DNA from 2 places in the Streptomyces sp. NPDC058678 genome. Region 1 is predicted to be linked to the other one. Evidence: riboswitches for the same ligand, from Rfam matches in the RefSeq annotation. Region 1 holds a riboswitch; the other holds the start of a gene.
The links. A riboswitch is a leader RNA that binds a small molecule or an ion and turns the genes downstream of it on or off. The one in region 1 is predicted to bind cobalamin.

Region 1 (7,331 bases):
GTTCAGGCGCCGGGTGATCCCGCGCAGGTCGCCGAGCCCGTCGCCGTCGGCGTCGGCGAAGCTGCGGGGGTAGACCTGGTAGACGACGGCCTGCCGCCACCAGTCGGGGTCCTTGGAGGAGAGGTCGGGAAGGTGGAGTCGGTGGTCGGGGTTCGGGTCGGTCACGCGGCGTTCTCCCTCATGGCGGTCGTGACGATGGGCAACGGCACTCAGGTACCTGTCCACATTGTCGGGAAAGCGAACTCGAACGCCGTCCGGAGCGGTTCATTCCCTGTGTGTCGGAATTGTGATGGAGTTCTGAACTCAACCTGCATATCCGCAGGTTGACAGGGTTCCGCTGGGAGATCCACGATGTGCGGACACTGTGGCGCATGTGACCAATGAGCCCAGTGTTTCTCAGAGGTGCTTCACAGCACTTCATTCACAGCACTTCACCACCCCTCACACACATCCGATGGGATCCGCATGTCGACAGCCAGACGTGTCACCGCGCGCCGCCTGCTGGGGACGGGCGCCGCGGCGCTCGTCCTTTGTTCCGCCTCCGTCGCCGCCGCTTCCGGCGCCTGGGCCACCGGCACGCCCGGTGGCGACGGCTGGAAGTCCGGCGGCACCTACAAGCCCGGCACCGGCGCGGGCACGGAGACCGGGACCGACCGCTGCCAGTTCTCGCTGGACGGCACGAGCTTCTACGACTCGGTCAAGGTCGACGACCAGAACCTCAAGCCGACCGACGACGGCAAGGTGCACATCAAGGTCCGCACCGCGGGCGACGCCACCACCTGCACGGCCTCCCTGGCCTCCTACCTCGCCCACGGCGCCACCTTCGGCACCTCCGGCGAGCAGGTCTTCGTCGACTTCGACACCGTCACCGTCAAGCCGGGCCAGACCGACTCCCTCGACATCGCGGTGCCGGACGCGGGCTGCTTCGCGCAGATAGACCTGTACCGAGGAGCGGTCAAGTTCGACGGCAAGCTCGACGCGAACGACGGCTTCGTCCACGGCGACCTGCCCAAGGGTCCGGACCGCCCGGTCATCAAGGACAAGCTGATCGCGGCCTGGAACGGCGGCACGAAGGACTGCACGACGGCCCCGTCCGAGCCGCCGGCCACCCCCACGCCGACCCCCTCCACCCCGGAGTCCACCGAGCCCTCGACGCCCTCGGAGGAGACCACGCCCCCGGCGACGGAGACCCCCGCCGAGTCCCCCTCCCCGTCCACCGAGGCCCCGAGCCCGTCGGCCTCCGAGTCCACCACCGCCCCCGCCGCCACCCCGAACGGCGGCGGCGACAACCTCGCGGAGACCGGCGGCAGCAGCGCGACCGGCCCGATCGCGATCGGTGCGGCGGTGCTCCTCGCGGGCGGCGCGGGCATCGTGCTGGCGACGCGTCGCCGCAAGGCTGCTCGCTCGTAATCAAGCGCAGTTGGTGTAGTCGGCGCCGGTCGGGCGGTTTCAGCCCGGCCGGCGTTCGGGCTGAGGACCGGGGATCGCCCCCGCCGCCCCTTCCCGTCCCGTCCCTGGGGGCTGCCGCCCCCAGACCCCCGCTTCGGCCTGAACGGCCTCGTCCTCAAACTCCCCCAAAGGGGGTGCCCCCAGACGGGCTGGAAGCGGCGCAGTGTTCGAGGAGCGAGGCGATGTCACTGTCCACCACCCGGTAGCGCACGATCCTTCCCTCCTTCTCGCCCTCCACGACCCCCGCCGCCCGCAGCAGCCTGAGCGCCTGCGACACGGCGGGGTCGTTCATGCCGGTGGCGATCGCCAGGTCGGAGACGGCCAGCGGGCCGGTCCGGTGCAGGGCGAGCAGCAGCGCGAGCCGCTTGGGATCGGCGAGCAGCGAGAAGCGGTCGGCCCAGGTACGGACATGGCCCGGTTCGCCGATCGCGGCGATCGCGTCGCACACCCGGTGCCCGTCGATGGTTCGGCGATCCACTCGGTCGGCCGGAACGAGATGCATGCCGCCATCCTCGCAGGCGCCCCCATGTGATCTTCCATACCTGCGCAGGTACGCAGCTATGCAGGAGACCGCTTGCCACCCTACGGTGGGCGGGCCGTGGTGCTCGGGAAGCCGGTGACGACCCCTCAGGGGGTCCATGCCGGAGCGGCCCTCGCCACTGTGATCGGGGAGTTTCCGTCCCGTCCGGCGCCAGCCGGGCCACTGGTCACAAGACCGGGAAGGCAGGAACGGACACGCACGACCCGTAAGCCAGGAGACCGGCCACGGCATCTCACGAGTTGATCCACGAGGTGCTGGAGCGTGACCGGATGACCCTGCCCAACCCTGCCCCGACGTCCTTCAAGTGGCGCCGGGAGGACACCCTCAAGACCGCCGGCCTGATGGCGGTCGTCGCCGCACTGCACGTCGTCGCCTTCGGAATCCTGTTCCTCCTCGTCGTCCCCGGGCACTACGAGGTCGGCAACAAGGCCTTCGGCATCGGCCTCGGCATCACCGCCTACACCCTCGGCATGCGGCACGCCTTCGACGCCGACCACATCGCCGCGATCGACAACACCACCCGCAAGCTGATGGCCGACGGCAAGCGCCCGGTGTCGGTGGGCTTCTGGTTCGCGCTCGGCCACTCCAGCGTGGTGGTGCTGCTCGCCCTGCTGATCGCGGGCGGCACCCAGCTCGCCGGAAGGGTCATGAACGAGGACTCCGGCACCCACCAGGTGCTCGGCGTCCTCGGTACGACGATCTCCGGCACGTTCCTCTACCTCATCGCCGCCCTCAACCTGGCCGCCCTGCTCGGCATCCTGAAGGTGTTCAAGGCGATGCGGGCGGGCGCCTACGACGAGAAGGAGCTCGAACAGCACCTGGACTCGAGGGGGTTCATGAACCGGATCCTCGGCCGCCTCACCAAGTCCATCACCCGCCCCGGCCAGATGTACCCGCTCGGCTTCCTCTTCGGACTCGGCTTCGACACCGCCACCGAGGTCACCCTGATGGTGATGGCGGGCTCGGGCGCGGCGGCCGGTCTGCCCTGGTACGCGATCCTCTCCCTGCCCCTCCTCTTCGCCGCCGGCATGAGCCTGTTCGACACCCTCGACGGCACGTTCATGAACTTCGCCTACCAGTGGGCGTTCTCCAACCCGGTCCGCAAGGTCTTCTACAACCTCACCATCACCGGCCTGTCCGTCGCCGTCGCCTTCTTCATCGGCACCATCGAACTCGTCGGCGTCCTGCACGAGAAGCTCGACCTGACCGACACGGTCACCACCTGGATCGCCGACATCAACCTCGACAGCGTCGGCTACGTCATCGTCGGCCTGTTCGTGGTGGTGTGGGCGGCCGCCATCGCCTACTGGCGACTCGCCAGGGTGGAGCAGCGGTGGGCGGTCCGGCCCGCGGCGGAGACGCGCTAGACGCCCTCCACCGTCGTCAGCCACAGCTTCACGTACCGCTCCACGTCCACGCCCAACGCCACGTCCACCAGCCGCTGTTCACGGGTGCCCTCGTGGATCTCGGACTCGCCGGGGCGCGGGCGCCGGTCGACGATCGTCTGGCCCCGGGTGGCGCCCGGGGCCAGGCTCACCTCGACCGGGAGGGGTTCGGTGGTGATGCCGTCCGGGTCGACGACCGCGCAGACGGCGCCCGCGTCGCCGAGGCCGCCCGTGGGTGTGGGGTCGCCGGAGGTGGCGGGATCCCGGTGGGCGAGGAGTTCGCCGGCCAGGCGCAGGCGGGGTTCGGAGCTCGCGCGCAGCCGCTGCACGTCCCCGGCCGGGACGAGGACCTGCTTGAACACGTCCAGGCCGTACATCGTGATCGGCACCCCGGCGGTGAGGAGGATCGCGGCGGCCTCCGGGTCGTGCCACACGTTGAACTCCGCGACCGCCGTGGCGTTACCGGTCGCCACCGCGCCGCCCATGAACACGATCCGCTCGATGTTGCGGACCACCTCGGGGTGGGTGCGCAGCAGCAGCGCGATGTTCGTCAGGGGCGCGGTGGGGATGAGGGTGACCGGCGTCGGCGAGGCGAGGATCTCCCGCCGCAGCAGCGTCACCGCGTCCACGTCGACCGGCCGACGGGTCGGCGCGGGCAGCCCCAGGTCGCCCATCCCGTCCTCGCCGTGCACGTGCCGCGCCGTCCGCACCGGCTCGATCAGCGGGCGCTCGGCACCCCGCGCGACCGGGATGTCACCGGCCCCGGCCTGCTCCAGCACGGTCAGGGTGTTGCGCACGACGCCGTCCACGTCGGTGTTCCCGGCCACGCAGGTCACCGCCCGCACGTCGAGCGCGGGGTGCCGTACGGCGAACAGCAGGGCCAGGGCGTCGTCGACACCCGTGTCGCAGTCGATGATCACCGGGATGGGCTGACCGGTCACGGCGGGGTTCCTCTCCTCGGGATACGACGGGTTACGCAAGCGACCTTACGCAGCCGCCCACAGTCCGGTCCCGCGAGCACCGACCCGGGCGGCGATCCGGTCCAGCAACTCCCCGGCCGGCACCGCCCCCGGACGGCTCCCGTCCCGCAGCCGTACGGCCACCAGGTCGCCGTCTGCCTCCCGCTCCCCGATCACCGCCTGGTACGGCACGAGCCGCGCCGCCCGGATCCGGGCGCCGAGGGTGCCGTCGCCGGGGCCGTGCGGTTCCGCCCGCAGTCCCCGCGCCCGGGCCTGCCGTACGACCTCGTGGGCCCGCTCCTCCTGCGCGTCCGCGACCGGCAGCACCACCAGTTGCACGGGCGCGAGCCACGCCGGGAACGCGCCGCCGTGCTGCTCGAGGAGATGCGCGACGGCCCGTTCCACGCTGCCGATGATGCTGCGGTGCACCATGACCGGCCGGTGTCTGGCGCCGTCGGCGCCGATGTAGTGCAGGTCGAAGCGTTCGGGCTGGTGGAAGTCGATCTGGACGGTGGAGAGGGTGGTCTCGCGGCCGGCAGGGTCGGCGATCTGGACGTCGATCTTGGGGCCGTAGAAGGCGGCTTCGCCCTCGGCGGCCTCGTAGGGGATCCCCGAGTCGTCGAGCACCTCCCGCAGCAGCGCGGTGGCCCGCCGCCACAGGTCCGGGTCGGCGACGTACTTGCCGCCCTCGCCGGGCAGGGAGAGCCGGTGACGGGCGGCCCGGATGCCGAGATCGGCGTACGCGCGGCCGATGAGCTCCAGGGCGTCCCGTGCCTCGTCCACGGCCTGCTCCAGGGTGCAGAAGATGTGCGCGTCGTTGAGCTGGATGGCCCGGACCCGGGTCAGACCGCCGAGCACCCCGGACGGCTCGGAGCGGTACATGCCGCCCAACTCGGCGATTCTGAGGGGCAGTTCACGGTAGCTGTGGGAGCGGGAACGATAGATCAACGCGTGATGCGGACACAGACTCGGCCTCAGTACGACCTCCTCCGCGCCCAGTTCCATCGGCGGGAACATGTCCTCGCTGTAGTGGGACCAGTGCCCCGAGATCTCGTACAGCTCGCGTTTGCCGAGGACCGGCGAGTACACGTGCCGGTATCCGGCGGCGCGTTCGGCCTCCCGGACGTACTCCTCCAGGGTGTGCCGTACGACGGCCCCGTCGGGGAGCCAGTACGGCAGGCCCGCGCCCATCAGCGGATCGGTGTCGAACAGGCCGAGTTCGCGGCCGAGTCGGCGGTGGTCGTGCGGGCCGGTCATGGCGGTCATGGCGGTTCTCTCCTCACGGTGACCGGCGACGAGCCCCCGCACGACGAAGCCCCGGGGCACTCGCCCCGGGGCTTTCGACTGGGTCAGCTGTCAGCGCGCCGGGACACTCTCCGGCGTCGTCGTGAGAGACACGAGTACTACGTGGGCGCGCTGCATGGGGCGACGGTAGCAAGGAGGCGGAGGGCCGGGCGATCGGTTTTCGGGACCCGCGCCCACCCCCGCCCCGGCCCCGCTCACCCGTACGGCCCGGCTCGCTGGTGGCCGGTCGGTCCCGGTGGTGCCGTAAGAGGGCGCACTCGATCTTGGCAGCCCTCAGGAGAGACCTCGATGACCCGACCCACGGCCCGTGTCCGCACCGCCTCCGCGCTGTCGCTCGGCGCCCTCCTGACCGCGACCGCCTGCTCCGCCCTCACCACGCCGCCCACCGCCGAGAAGCCCGACCTCTCCGCCACGACCGCGTCGCCCGCCCCGTCCGGGAAACACGCGTCCCCGGCCGCCACCCCCGCCCTCACCGCGGCGCAGGCGCAGGCCGTGCTGCTCACGGAGACCGATCTGGGGGAGCCCTGGACGCCGACGCAGGGCAGCGCGACCTGGCACGACGCCGTGCTCAAGGCGACCACGAACCTCCCGGACTGCCAGCGGCTGATGGACACCGCCTACTCCGAGGAACTGTTCGGCGCGGACGCCCGTCCTCGTGCGGTGGTCGGGCTCGACGACGACTGGAACGAGACCCAGTTGCGCCAGCAGGTCGTCGCCCACCCGGCGGCGGACGTGGACCGCACGCTGGCCTGGCTGAAGGCGCTGCCGAAGAAGTGCGCGCGGTTCACGGCGAAGACCACCCGGGGCGAGGCGCACGCCGTCGAGGTCACCGAGGCCGCGCTGCCCGAGGCCGGGGACGCCCGGCAGGGCCTGCGGATCCTCGTCTGGGGCGAGACGGCCGACGGCGAGCCCGCCGCGTTCACCCTGGACGTCGCCGCCGTCCGCGTCGGCGACGACGCGATCGGCCTCACCCACGGCGGCTTCGGCGAGGTGTCGCCCGACATCGCGCGGGCGGTCGTACAGCTCGGGGCGCAACGCCTGACGGAGGTCCGGACGAAGGGGCGGGTGGAGGTCTGACCGCGGCGCCCGCCCGGGCCTCCGGGGGCGTCCGGGCAGGGAGCCCAGCACGATGTCCAGGCAGGACTTCTGTCGCTTCGGGTGGCTCAGTCGCCGTCACGGTCGAAGCGGGTCCGGTGCTCGACCACGTCATGTGCCAGCTCCAGCGCCGTACGGCTCTGGGCGAAGGCGTGGCCGCGCAGGCGGGCCAGCGCCTCGTCGGAGCCGATGCCGAGCTGGGCCATGATCATGCCGACGGCCTGGTGGACCTCGTCCTGGTCCTTGGCCAGCCCGCTCAGCCAGGGTTCCGTCTCCCGGCCCCCGTGCTCCTCTCCGCGGGGCAGCGCCATCAGGGCCACCGTCATCACGTTCGCCACCATCAGCGCGGTGCGCAGCTCGCGGGGCGTGAGTTCGCCGGGGGTGTCGCGGTAGAGGTCGAGGGTGCCCACGCACACGGCTTCGTTGCCCAGGGGGATCGAGTACATCGCCCGCACCCCGGCGGCCGTGGCCTGCTGGGCGAAGACCGGCCAGCGTCCGACGTCCCGCCCGGTCGTGAGGTCGCAGGCGAGCACGGGGACGCCGGCGCGGGCGGCGTGCTGGCAGGGCCCGTCGCCCAGGGTGGCCTGGATCTCCGCC
Region 2 (7,331 bases), on a different contig from region 1:
GGTCCACGGGGCCGACGCGGATGCGGACCCCGTCGGGGGCGGTCCCGTTCTCGGCCACCACGTGGATGACCTGGGCCTCCCCGAGCCCTGACGAGACCTGCCGGCTGTCCTCGAACGGCCGGATGCCGAGGGCCGCCGCGGCCGCCCGCAGTTCGGCCTGCTGCCGCTCCCCCGTCAGCAGCGCCCAGACGGGCGTGCCGCCGAGTTCGAGGGCCCGGAACAGGACGTCGGCGACGAGCAGCACGCGCAGGGCGGTGGTGTCGCAGCCCGCCGCATGGGCCTGGACACGGGTCAGACCCCGGCGGGCGGGGGCGGGGTCGACGGGCTCGCCGGTTCGGGCGTCGATGATGCGCAGCACGAGGTGAGCGTAGGCGGGCGGACAGCACCGCGCCACCGCCTGACCGAACACGCGTTCAGGTCAGCGTGCCCAGAAACCGCACATGGGGCCGCTCCTCGGGCCCTTCCCGGGTCACGGCGGCCCGCACTCCGTACACCTCGGCGATGAGCCGCTCGGTCAGGACGTCGCCCGGGGTACCGCTCGCCACGACCCGGCCGGTGTGCAGGACGACCACCCGGTCGCAGTACATCGCGGCGAGGTTGAGGTCGTGCAGGGCGACGACGGTGGTGACCGGGAGGGCCGTGACCAGGGACAGCAGGTCGAGCTGGTGGTGGATGTCGAGGTGGTTGGTGGGTTCGTCGAGGAGGAGTTCGCGGGGTTCCTGGGCGAGCGCGCGGGCGATCTGGACCCGCTGGCGTTCACCGCCCGACAGGGTGTGCCAGGGCTGGTCGGCGCGGTCGGTGAGCCCGGCGCGGTCCAGGGCCGACCGTACGGCCGCCTCGTCGTGCGCGGCGGCGGGCGTCCAGGCGCGGCGGTGCGGGACGCGTCCGAGCCGTACCACGTCCAGGACCGTCAACTCGACCTGGGTGTCGGCCTGTTGCTCGACCACGGCGAGCCGTCGGGCGACCTCGCGGCGGGGCAGGCCGGCCAGAGGGGTGCCGTCGAGCGTGACGACGCCGGCGCTCGGGCCGAGCAGGCCGGCCAGCAGGCGCAGCAGGGTGGACTTGCCGGAGCCGTTGGGGCCGAGCAGGCCGACGGTGGAGCCCTGGTCGGGCGCGAGGGTGACGCCGTCCAGGATGAGGCGGCCGTCGGCTCGGCGGCTCACCCGGTCGGCGCGCAGGCCCTCGGCTGTGGCGGCGGGCGCGTCGGACTCCGTGCGCAGGGTCTCCTTCACCGCACCCTCCGCGTCCGGTACAGCACCGCCACGAAGGCCGGCACTCCGATCAGGGACGTCACGACCCCCACCGGCACCTCCTGCGGGTCGAGGACCGTGCGGGCCAGCGTGTCGACCCACACCAGGAAGACCGCCCCGGCCAGCGCGGTGACCGGCAGCAGCCGGGCGTGGCCCGGCCCGACCAGGGCGCGGGCGGCGTGCGGCAGCACCAGGCCAACGAAGCCGATGGCCCCCGCCGAGCTGACCAGCGCGGCCGTGAGCAGGGCCGTGACGCACAGCAGCGCCAGACGGGTGCGGGCCACCGACACCCCGAGGGCCGCCGCCGCGTCCTGCCCGAAGGCGAAGGCGTCGAGGGTGCGGGCGTACGACAGGCACACCACCAGGGCCACGGCCAGAACGGCGAAGCACACCCACACGTCGGTCCAGCCCGCCCCGCCGAGCGAGCCGAGGAGCCAGAAGAGGACGCCCCGGGTGGTCTCGGCGTCGGCCGCGGTCATCACGACGAACGAGGTCAGCGCGGAGAAGAGCTGCATGGCGGCGACCCCGGCGAGGACGACCAGGTCGGTGCTGCCGCCGAGGGTGTGGCTGAGGAAGAGCACGAGCGCGAAGGACACCAGGGCGCCGAGGAAGGCGCCCGCCGGGACGGACACCGCGCCCCCGCCGACGCCCAGCACGACCACCAGCACGGCCCCGGTCGACGCGCCCGAGGACACCCCGAGGACGAAGGGGTCGGCGAGCGGGTTGCGCAGCAGCGACTGCATCACCGCCCCGCACACGGCGAGTCCGGCGCCGCACACGGCCGCGAGGAGCGTGCGCGGCAGCCTGAGCTGCCACACGATGCCGTCCCGGATCGGCGTCAACCCCGAGGTACCGAGGCCCAGATGGGCCGCGACGACGGACCACACGTCTGCGACCCGGATGTCGGCCGGGCCGATGGTGATGGCGACGGCGAGGGAGCAGCACAACAGGAGCGTCCCGGCCGCACCGAGCAGGACCGCCCGGGCGGTCACTTCACGAGCCCGAACTCGCGCAGGCCCGCCGCGACCCGCTCCACGCCCTCGATCGTGCGGATGGTCGGGTTCATGGCCTGCCCGCTGAGCAGGACGTACCGCCGGTGCCGGACGGCGGTCATGTTCCTGGTGACCGGGTCGGACTCCAGGAAGGCGATCTTCTTCCGGGCCGACTCGGCGGTCTGCGACCTGCGGGTCAGGTCGCCGATGACGAGGACGTCGGGGTCGCGGTCGGCGACCGTCTCCCAGTTGATCTGCGGCCATTCGTCGTGCGTGTCGTCGAAGACGTTCTTGGCGCCCAGGGTGCGCGTGATGACACCGGGAGCGCCGCAGCAGCCCGCCATGTAGGGCGACTCGGAGTTGGCGAACCAGTACAGAAGAGTCACGTCGGAGGCGTCGATGCCGGACGTGGCCCTCGCCATCCTCGCCTTGAGGTCTCCGACGAGCTTCTCGCCCCGCTCCTCCACCCCGAACACGGCGGCCAGGTCACGTACTTCGCCGTAGACGGCGTCGGCGGTGAGGGGCTCGGACCGTGCGCCGTCCCCGTCGCCGGAGTTGTCCTTGCCTGCGCAGTCGGACGGGGAGACGTACGTGGGCACGCCGAGCTTCTCGAACTGCTCCCGCGAGGCCACGCCCCCCTTGCCCAGCGTGGAGACGAAGGAGGCGGCGACGAAGTCCGGCTCGGCGTCCAGGACGCGCTCGAAGGAGGGGTTGTTGTCGGCGATCCGCTCCACCTGCGCGTTCGCCTTCTCCAGCCCCTTCATCACGGGGTCGGTCCAGGTCGCCGTCCCCGCCATACGGTCGGCGAGGCCGAGGGAGAGCATGATCTCGGTGGTGCCCTGGTTGAGGGAGACGGCACGCTCGGGCGGGGCCTCGACACGTACCGTACGGCCGCAGTTGTCGAGGCTGACCGCGGCCTTCGCGGCGGATGTGCCGGCGTCGCCGCAGCCGGCCAGGAGCAGGGTTCCGGCGGCGAGCAGGGCGGAGGGACGGGCAAGACGTGCTGTTTGCACGGAAGTTGGTCCTCGATCGTCGAGGGCTCGAACGCGGAGCCCGGTCGTACGGTGCTCCCCCGCCGTACGTCACCGCGAGGGCCGCCAGCAGGTCTTCGGACTCGGGATCATCCGGTCGGGGCGCCTTCCCAGACGACATACGCGTCGTCCAGTGGCCGAGGCTCCGCCCGTCACCCTCACCGCTGCGCGTCAGCTCCGGATTCGCACCGGATTCCCTGACCCACGTGTCATGGGTTCGACTGGCCTCGGCAAGCTATCACGGCGGGGAATCCCCGGTCGCGGCGCGCTGTTGTGCCAGAGGTCAGGGCGTTCGCGAACCCTTAGGAGACCCACGGTGTACGGCGACGAGGCAACGGTCCGCAAGATCCTCACCGGGCTGGGCGACACCTGGGCCGTGGTCGGCCTGTCGTCGAACCGGCAGCGCGCCGCGTACGGCGTGGCCGAGGTGCTCCAGCGCTACGGCAAGCGGGTCGTGCCGGTGCACCCCAAGGCGGAGACGGTGCACGGGGAGCAGGGGTACGCCTCGCTCGCGGACATCCCCTTCGACGTGGACGTCGTCGACGTGTTCGTGAACAGCGACCTCGCCGGGGCGGTCGCCGACGAGGCGGTGGCGAGGGGCGCGCAGGCGGTCTGGTTCCAGCTCGGGGTCATCGACGAGGCCGCGTACGACCGCACCCGGGCCGCGGGCCTGGAGATGGTGATGGACCGGTGCCCGGCGATCGAGATCCCCCGCCTGGGCTGACGGAAGGGCTCGCCACCGGCGCGCTGCCGCATAACGACGTCAGGCGGCCGGGCCGGGCAACTGCCACGGCTCGCCGTACGGCACCGACCGGGTCGGGCGGCGCCACGAAGGACACCGTGCTGCTGCCCGGCAGCGCGTTCATGTGGGACCGAGGGGTTCGCAGGGGACGGCGAGGAGCCGGTGCGGGCGGTGCGGCTCGACGCGTTCCGCATCGACGTGTACGCGGTCACCGACAACACCGCCCGCGTCATCCGCGGTGGCTGCCACATGTGCCACGCGTCCTGCTGAAACCACTACCGCGTGGCCGGCAGGAGTGCCCACACCCCTGACACCTTCCGTGGTCACGCGGGTTTCCGCTGCGTCCGGATTCCTGCGACTCTCCGGGAACTCACCGACATAATGTTCGGGTGACCTCCACCGCTGCTCCCAACTCCGTTGCCCCGCAACGCTTTCCGGTCGTCGTCGTGGGCGCCGGGCCCGCCGGGCTCACCGTCGGCAACATCCTGCGGGCCGCCGGCGTCGACTGTCTCGTGCTGGAGACGGAGACGCGCGAGTTCATCGAGCAGCGGCCGCGGGCGGGCGTCATCGAGGAGTGGGCCGTGCGCGGGCTTCAGCAGCGTGGCCTCGCGGACGTCCTGTTGGAGCGGGCACAGCTGCACACCGAGTGCGAGTTCCGGTTCGGCGGTGAGCGCTTCCGGTTCTCGTACGTGGAGCTGACGGGGACGCACCACTTCGTCTACCCACAGCCGTTGCTGGTGACGGACCTGGTGCGCGAGTACGCGGACGTGCGGGGCGGCGAGGTGCGGTTCGGCGTGCGGGACGTCCAGCTGCACGACCTGGACACCGACCGGCCCTCGGTGTCGTACGTCCGCGCGGAGACGGGCGAGCGGGAGGTCGTCGAGTGCGACTTCGTCGCGGGCTGCGACGGGGGACGCGGGGTGACCCGTGGCGCCCTTCCCCAACACGCGCACATCTCCCGGCACGACTACGGCATCGGCTGGCTGGCGCTGCTCGCCGAGGCCCCTCCGTCCAACGACTGTGTCGTGTTCGGCATCCACCCGAACGGCTTCGCCGGGCACATGGCCCGCAGCCCCGAGGTGACCCGGTACTACCTGGAGTGCCCGCCCGGCGACGACCCGGAGAACTGGTCGCACGAACGCGTCTGGTCGCAGCTCCAGGAGCGGCTCGCGGCCACCGGCGTCGGTCCGCTCACCGAGGGACGGTTGATCGAGAAGCGCGTCCTGGACATGCACAGCTACGTCGTCGAACCCATGGTGTTCGGCCGGCTCTTCCTGGCCGGGGACGCCGCCCACCTGACCGCCCCCATCGCGGCGAAGGGCATGAACCTCGCCCTGCACGACGCCTTCCTCCTCGGCGACGCCCTCGCCGGGTACCTCACGAAGGGCGACGAGACCGGTCTGGACGGTTATTCGGAGGCGTGCCTGCGGCGGGTGTGGGACTACCAGGAGTTCTCGCAGTGGCTCTCCGAGGTCTACCACGGCACCTCGTCGGGCGACGCCTACCGTGCGGGCACCACCTTCGCCCGACTCCGCCGCCTGTTCACCTCGCCCGCCGCCGGGGCGGCCTTCGCCGAGCAGTACCTCGGTACGGCCACCGCGTACTGACCCGTTCCGGCCGGGCGCGTCAGTCGTGCGGCGGCCGGTCGCTGAGCCGGTGGTCCGCCACGTTCAGCGCCTCGTCCACCAGTCGGCGCAGATGGCCGTCGGGCAGCGAGTAGACCACCCGGCGGCCCTCCTTGCGGGTGTTCACCAGCCCCGCCAGCCGCAGCCTGGCCAGGTGCTGGCTGACGGCCGGCCGGGCCGCCCCGCACGCCTCCGTGAGCGTCGTGACGTCGGCCTCTCCCGCGGCCAGCGCGTGCAGCAGGGTGAGCCGGGTCCGGTCGCCGAGCAGGGCGAGCAGTTCGGCGGCGAGCGCGAACTGTTCCTCGCCCGGGGTGCGCGGGTGCGCATCGTTCGCAGGTGATAGGTGCATGCGTGCGCTCATACGCACATAATGGCCTCGTGGGCGTCGCGCGTCCACTCCCGGCGCATGGAAGGGGATCCACGTGAGCGACCGGCACGACCATGAACACGGGCACGGACACGGGCACGGGCACAGGCACAGGCAGGAGGCTGGGCGCGGACATGGACATGAACGCGGCCACGACCACGGGCATGCCCGCCCGCACGACCCTCACGAGCACCCACACCCACACCCCCATCCCTCACGCCGACTGCGCCACCGCCTCACCCACCTCCTCACCCCCCACTCCCACGAGACCGCCGACAAGCTCGACTCAGCCCTGGAGTCCTCGGCACGCGGCATGCGGGCCTTGTGGATCTCGCTGGCGGTGCTGGGCGCGACGGCCCTGGCGCAGGCGTTCGTGGTGGCAGTCTCCGGTTCGGTCGCGCTGCTCGGCGACACGGTGCACAACACCGCGGACGCGCTGACCGCCGTACCGCTCGGGATCGCGTTCGTGCTGGGCCGGCGCGCGGCGACCCGCCGCTTCACCTACGGCTACGGCCGCGCCGAGGACCTCGCGGGCATCGCGATCGTGCTGACGATCGCCGCGTCGGCGGCCTTCGCGGGATGGGTGGCGGTGGACCGGCTGCTCGATCCGCGGCCCGTCGAGCACGTGTCGGCGGTCGCGGTGGCCGCACTGGTCGGTTTCGCGGGCAACGAGTGGGTGGCCCGCTACCGGATCCGGGTAGGCCGCGACATCGGCTCGGCCGCGCTGGTCGCGGACGGGCTGCACGCCCGGACGGACGGTTTCACGTCCCTGGCCGTCCTGCTGGGCGCGGGCGGCTCGGCCCTCGGGTGGCAACTGGCCGACCCCGTCGTGGGGTTGGCGATCACGGCCGCCATCACGCTGGTGCTGCGGGACGCGGCGCGCGAGGTGTTCCGGCGGGTGATGGACGCCGTCGACCCGGCCCTCGTGGACCGGGCCGAGCAGGCCCTGCGGGAGGTGGCAGGGGTGCGGGAGGTGGGCGAGCTGCGGCTGCGCTGGATCGGGCACCGGCTGCGCGCCGAGGTGGCGGTCGTGGTGGACGGCGAGGCGACCGTACGCCAGGCGCACGGCATCGCCGTGGAGGCCGAACACGCCCTGCTGCACGCCGTCCCGCGCCTCACCGCGGCCCTGGTGCACGCCGATCCGGCACCGGTGCCGGGCGAGGCGGATCCTCACCACGCCCTCGCCCACCACGGGGCGGCCTGAGCGTCAGGCGACCCCCAGCCCTTCCAGTACCACGGCACCCGGCACCTCCGCGAACGCCTTCCCCGGCACCAGCAGCTTGCCGCGCCGCCGTCCGCTGCCCACCAGGACGTACGGCAGGTC

Region 2: it holds a riboswitch for cobalamin, as region 1 does, so the genes downstream of both, ACFWWR_RS37280 (ABC transporter substrate-binding protein) here and ACFWWR_RS34660 (HoxN/HupN/NixA family nickel/cobalt transporter) in region 1, are expected to answer to the same signal.

Annotation. Positions count from the first base shown of each region.
Region 1 is NZ_JBHXSG010000050.1:1,605-8,935, forward strand. It holds gene ACFWWR_RS34645 (glycoside hydrolase family 13 protein) at 1-165, opposite strand, end outside; gene ACFWWR_RS34650 (LAETG motif-containing sortase-dependent surface protein) at 466-1,410, shown strand; gene ACFWWR_RS34655 (ArsR/SmtB family transcription factor) at 1,565-1,951, opposite strand; cobalamin riboswitch at 2,032-2,232, shown strand; gene ACFWWR_RS34660 (HoxN/HupN/NixA family nickel/cobalt transporter) at 2,260-3,357, shown strand; gene ACFWWR_RS34665 (nucleoside hydrolase) at 3,354-4,316, opposite strand; gene thrS (threonine--tRNA ligase) at 4,362-5,591, opposite strand; gene ACFWWR_RS34675 (hypothetical protein) at 5,928-6,716, shown strand; gene ACFWWR_RS34680 (GAF and ANTAR domain-containing protein) at 6,803-7,331, opposite strand, start outside.
Region 2 is NZ_JBHXSG010000058.1:43,874-51,204, forward strand. It holds gene ACFWWR_RS37265 (hypothetical protein) at 1-358, opposite strand, end outside; gene ACFWWR_RS37270 (ABC transporter ATP-binding protein) at 414-1,232, opposite strand; gene ACFWWR_RS37275 (FecCD family ABC transporter permease) at 1,229-2,242, opposite strand; gene ACFWWR_RS37280 (ABC transporter substrate-binding protein) at 2,239-3,255, opposite strand; cobalamin riboswitch at 3,324-3,514, opposite strand; gene ACFWWR_RS37285 (CoA-binding protein) at 3,590-3,997, shown strand; gene ACFWWR_RS37290 (4-hydroxybenzoate 3-monooxygenase) at 4,405-5,622, shown strand; gene ACFWWR_RS37295 (ArsR/SmtB family transcription factor) at 5,642-6,001, opposite strand; gene ACFWWR_RS37300 (cation diffusion facilitator family transporter) at 6,063-7,211, shown strand; gene ACFWWR_RS37305 (YbaK/EbsC family protein) at 7,215-7,331, opposite strand, start outside.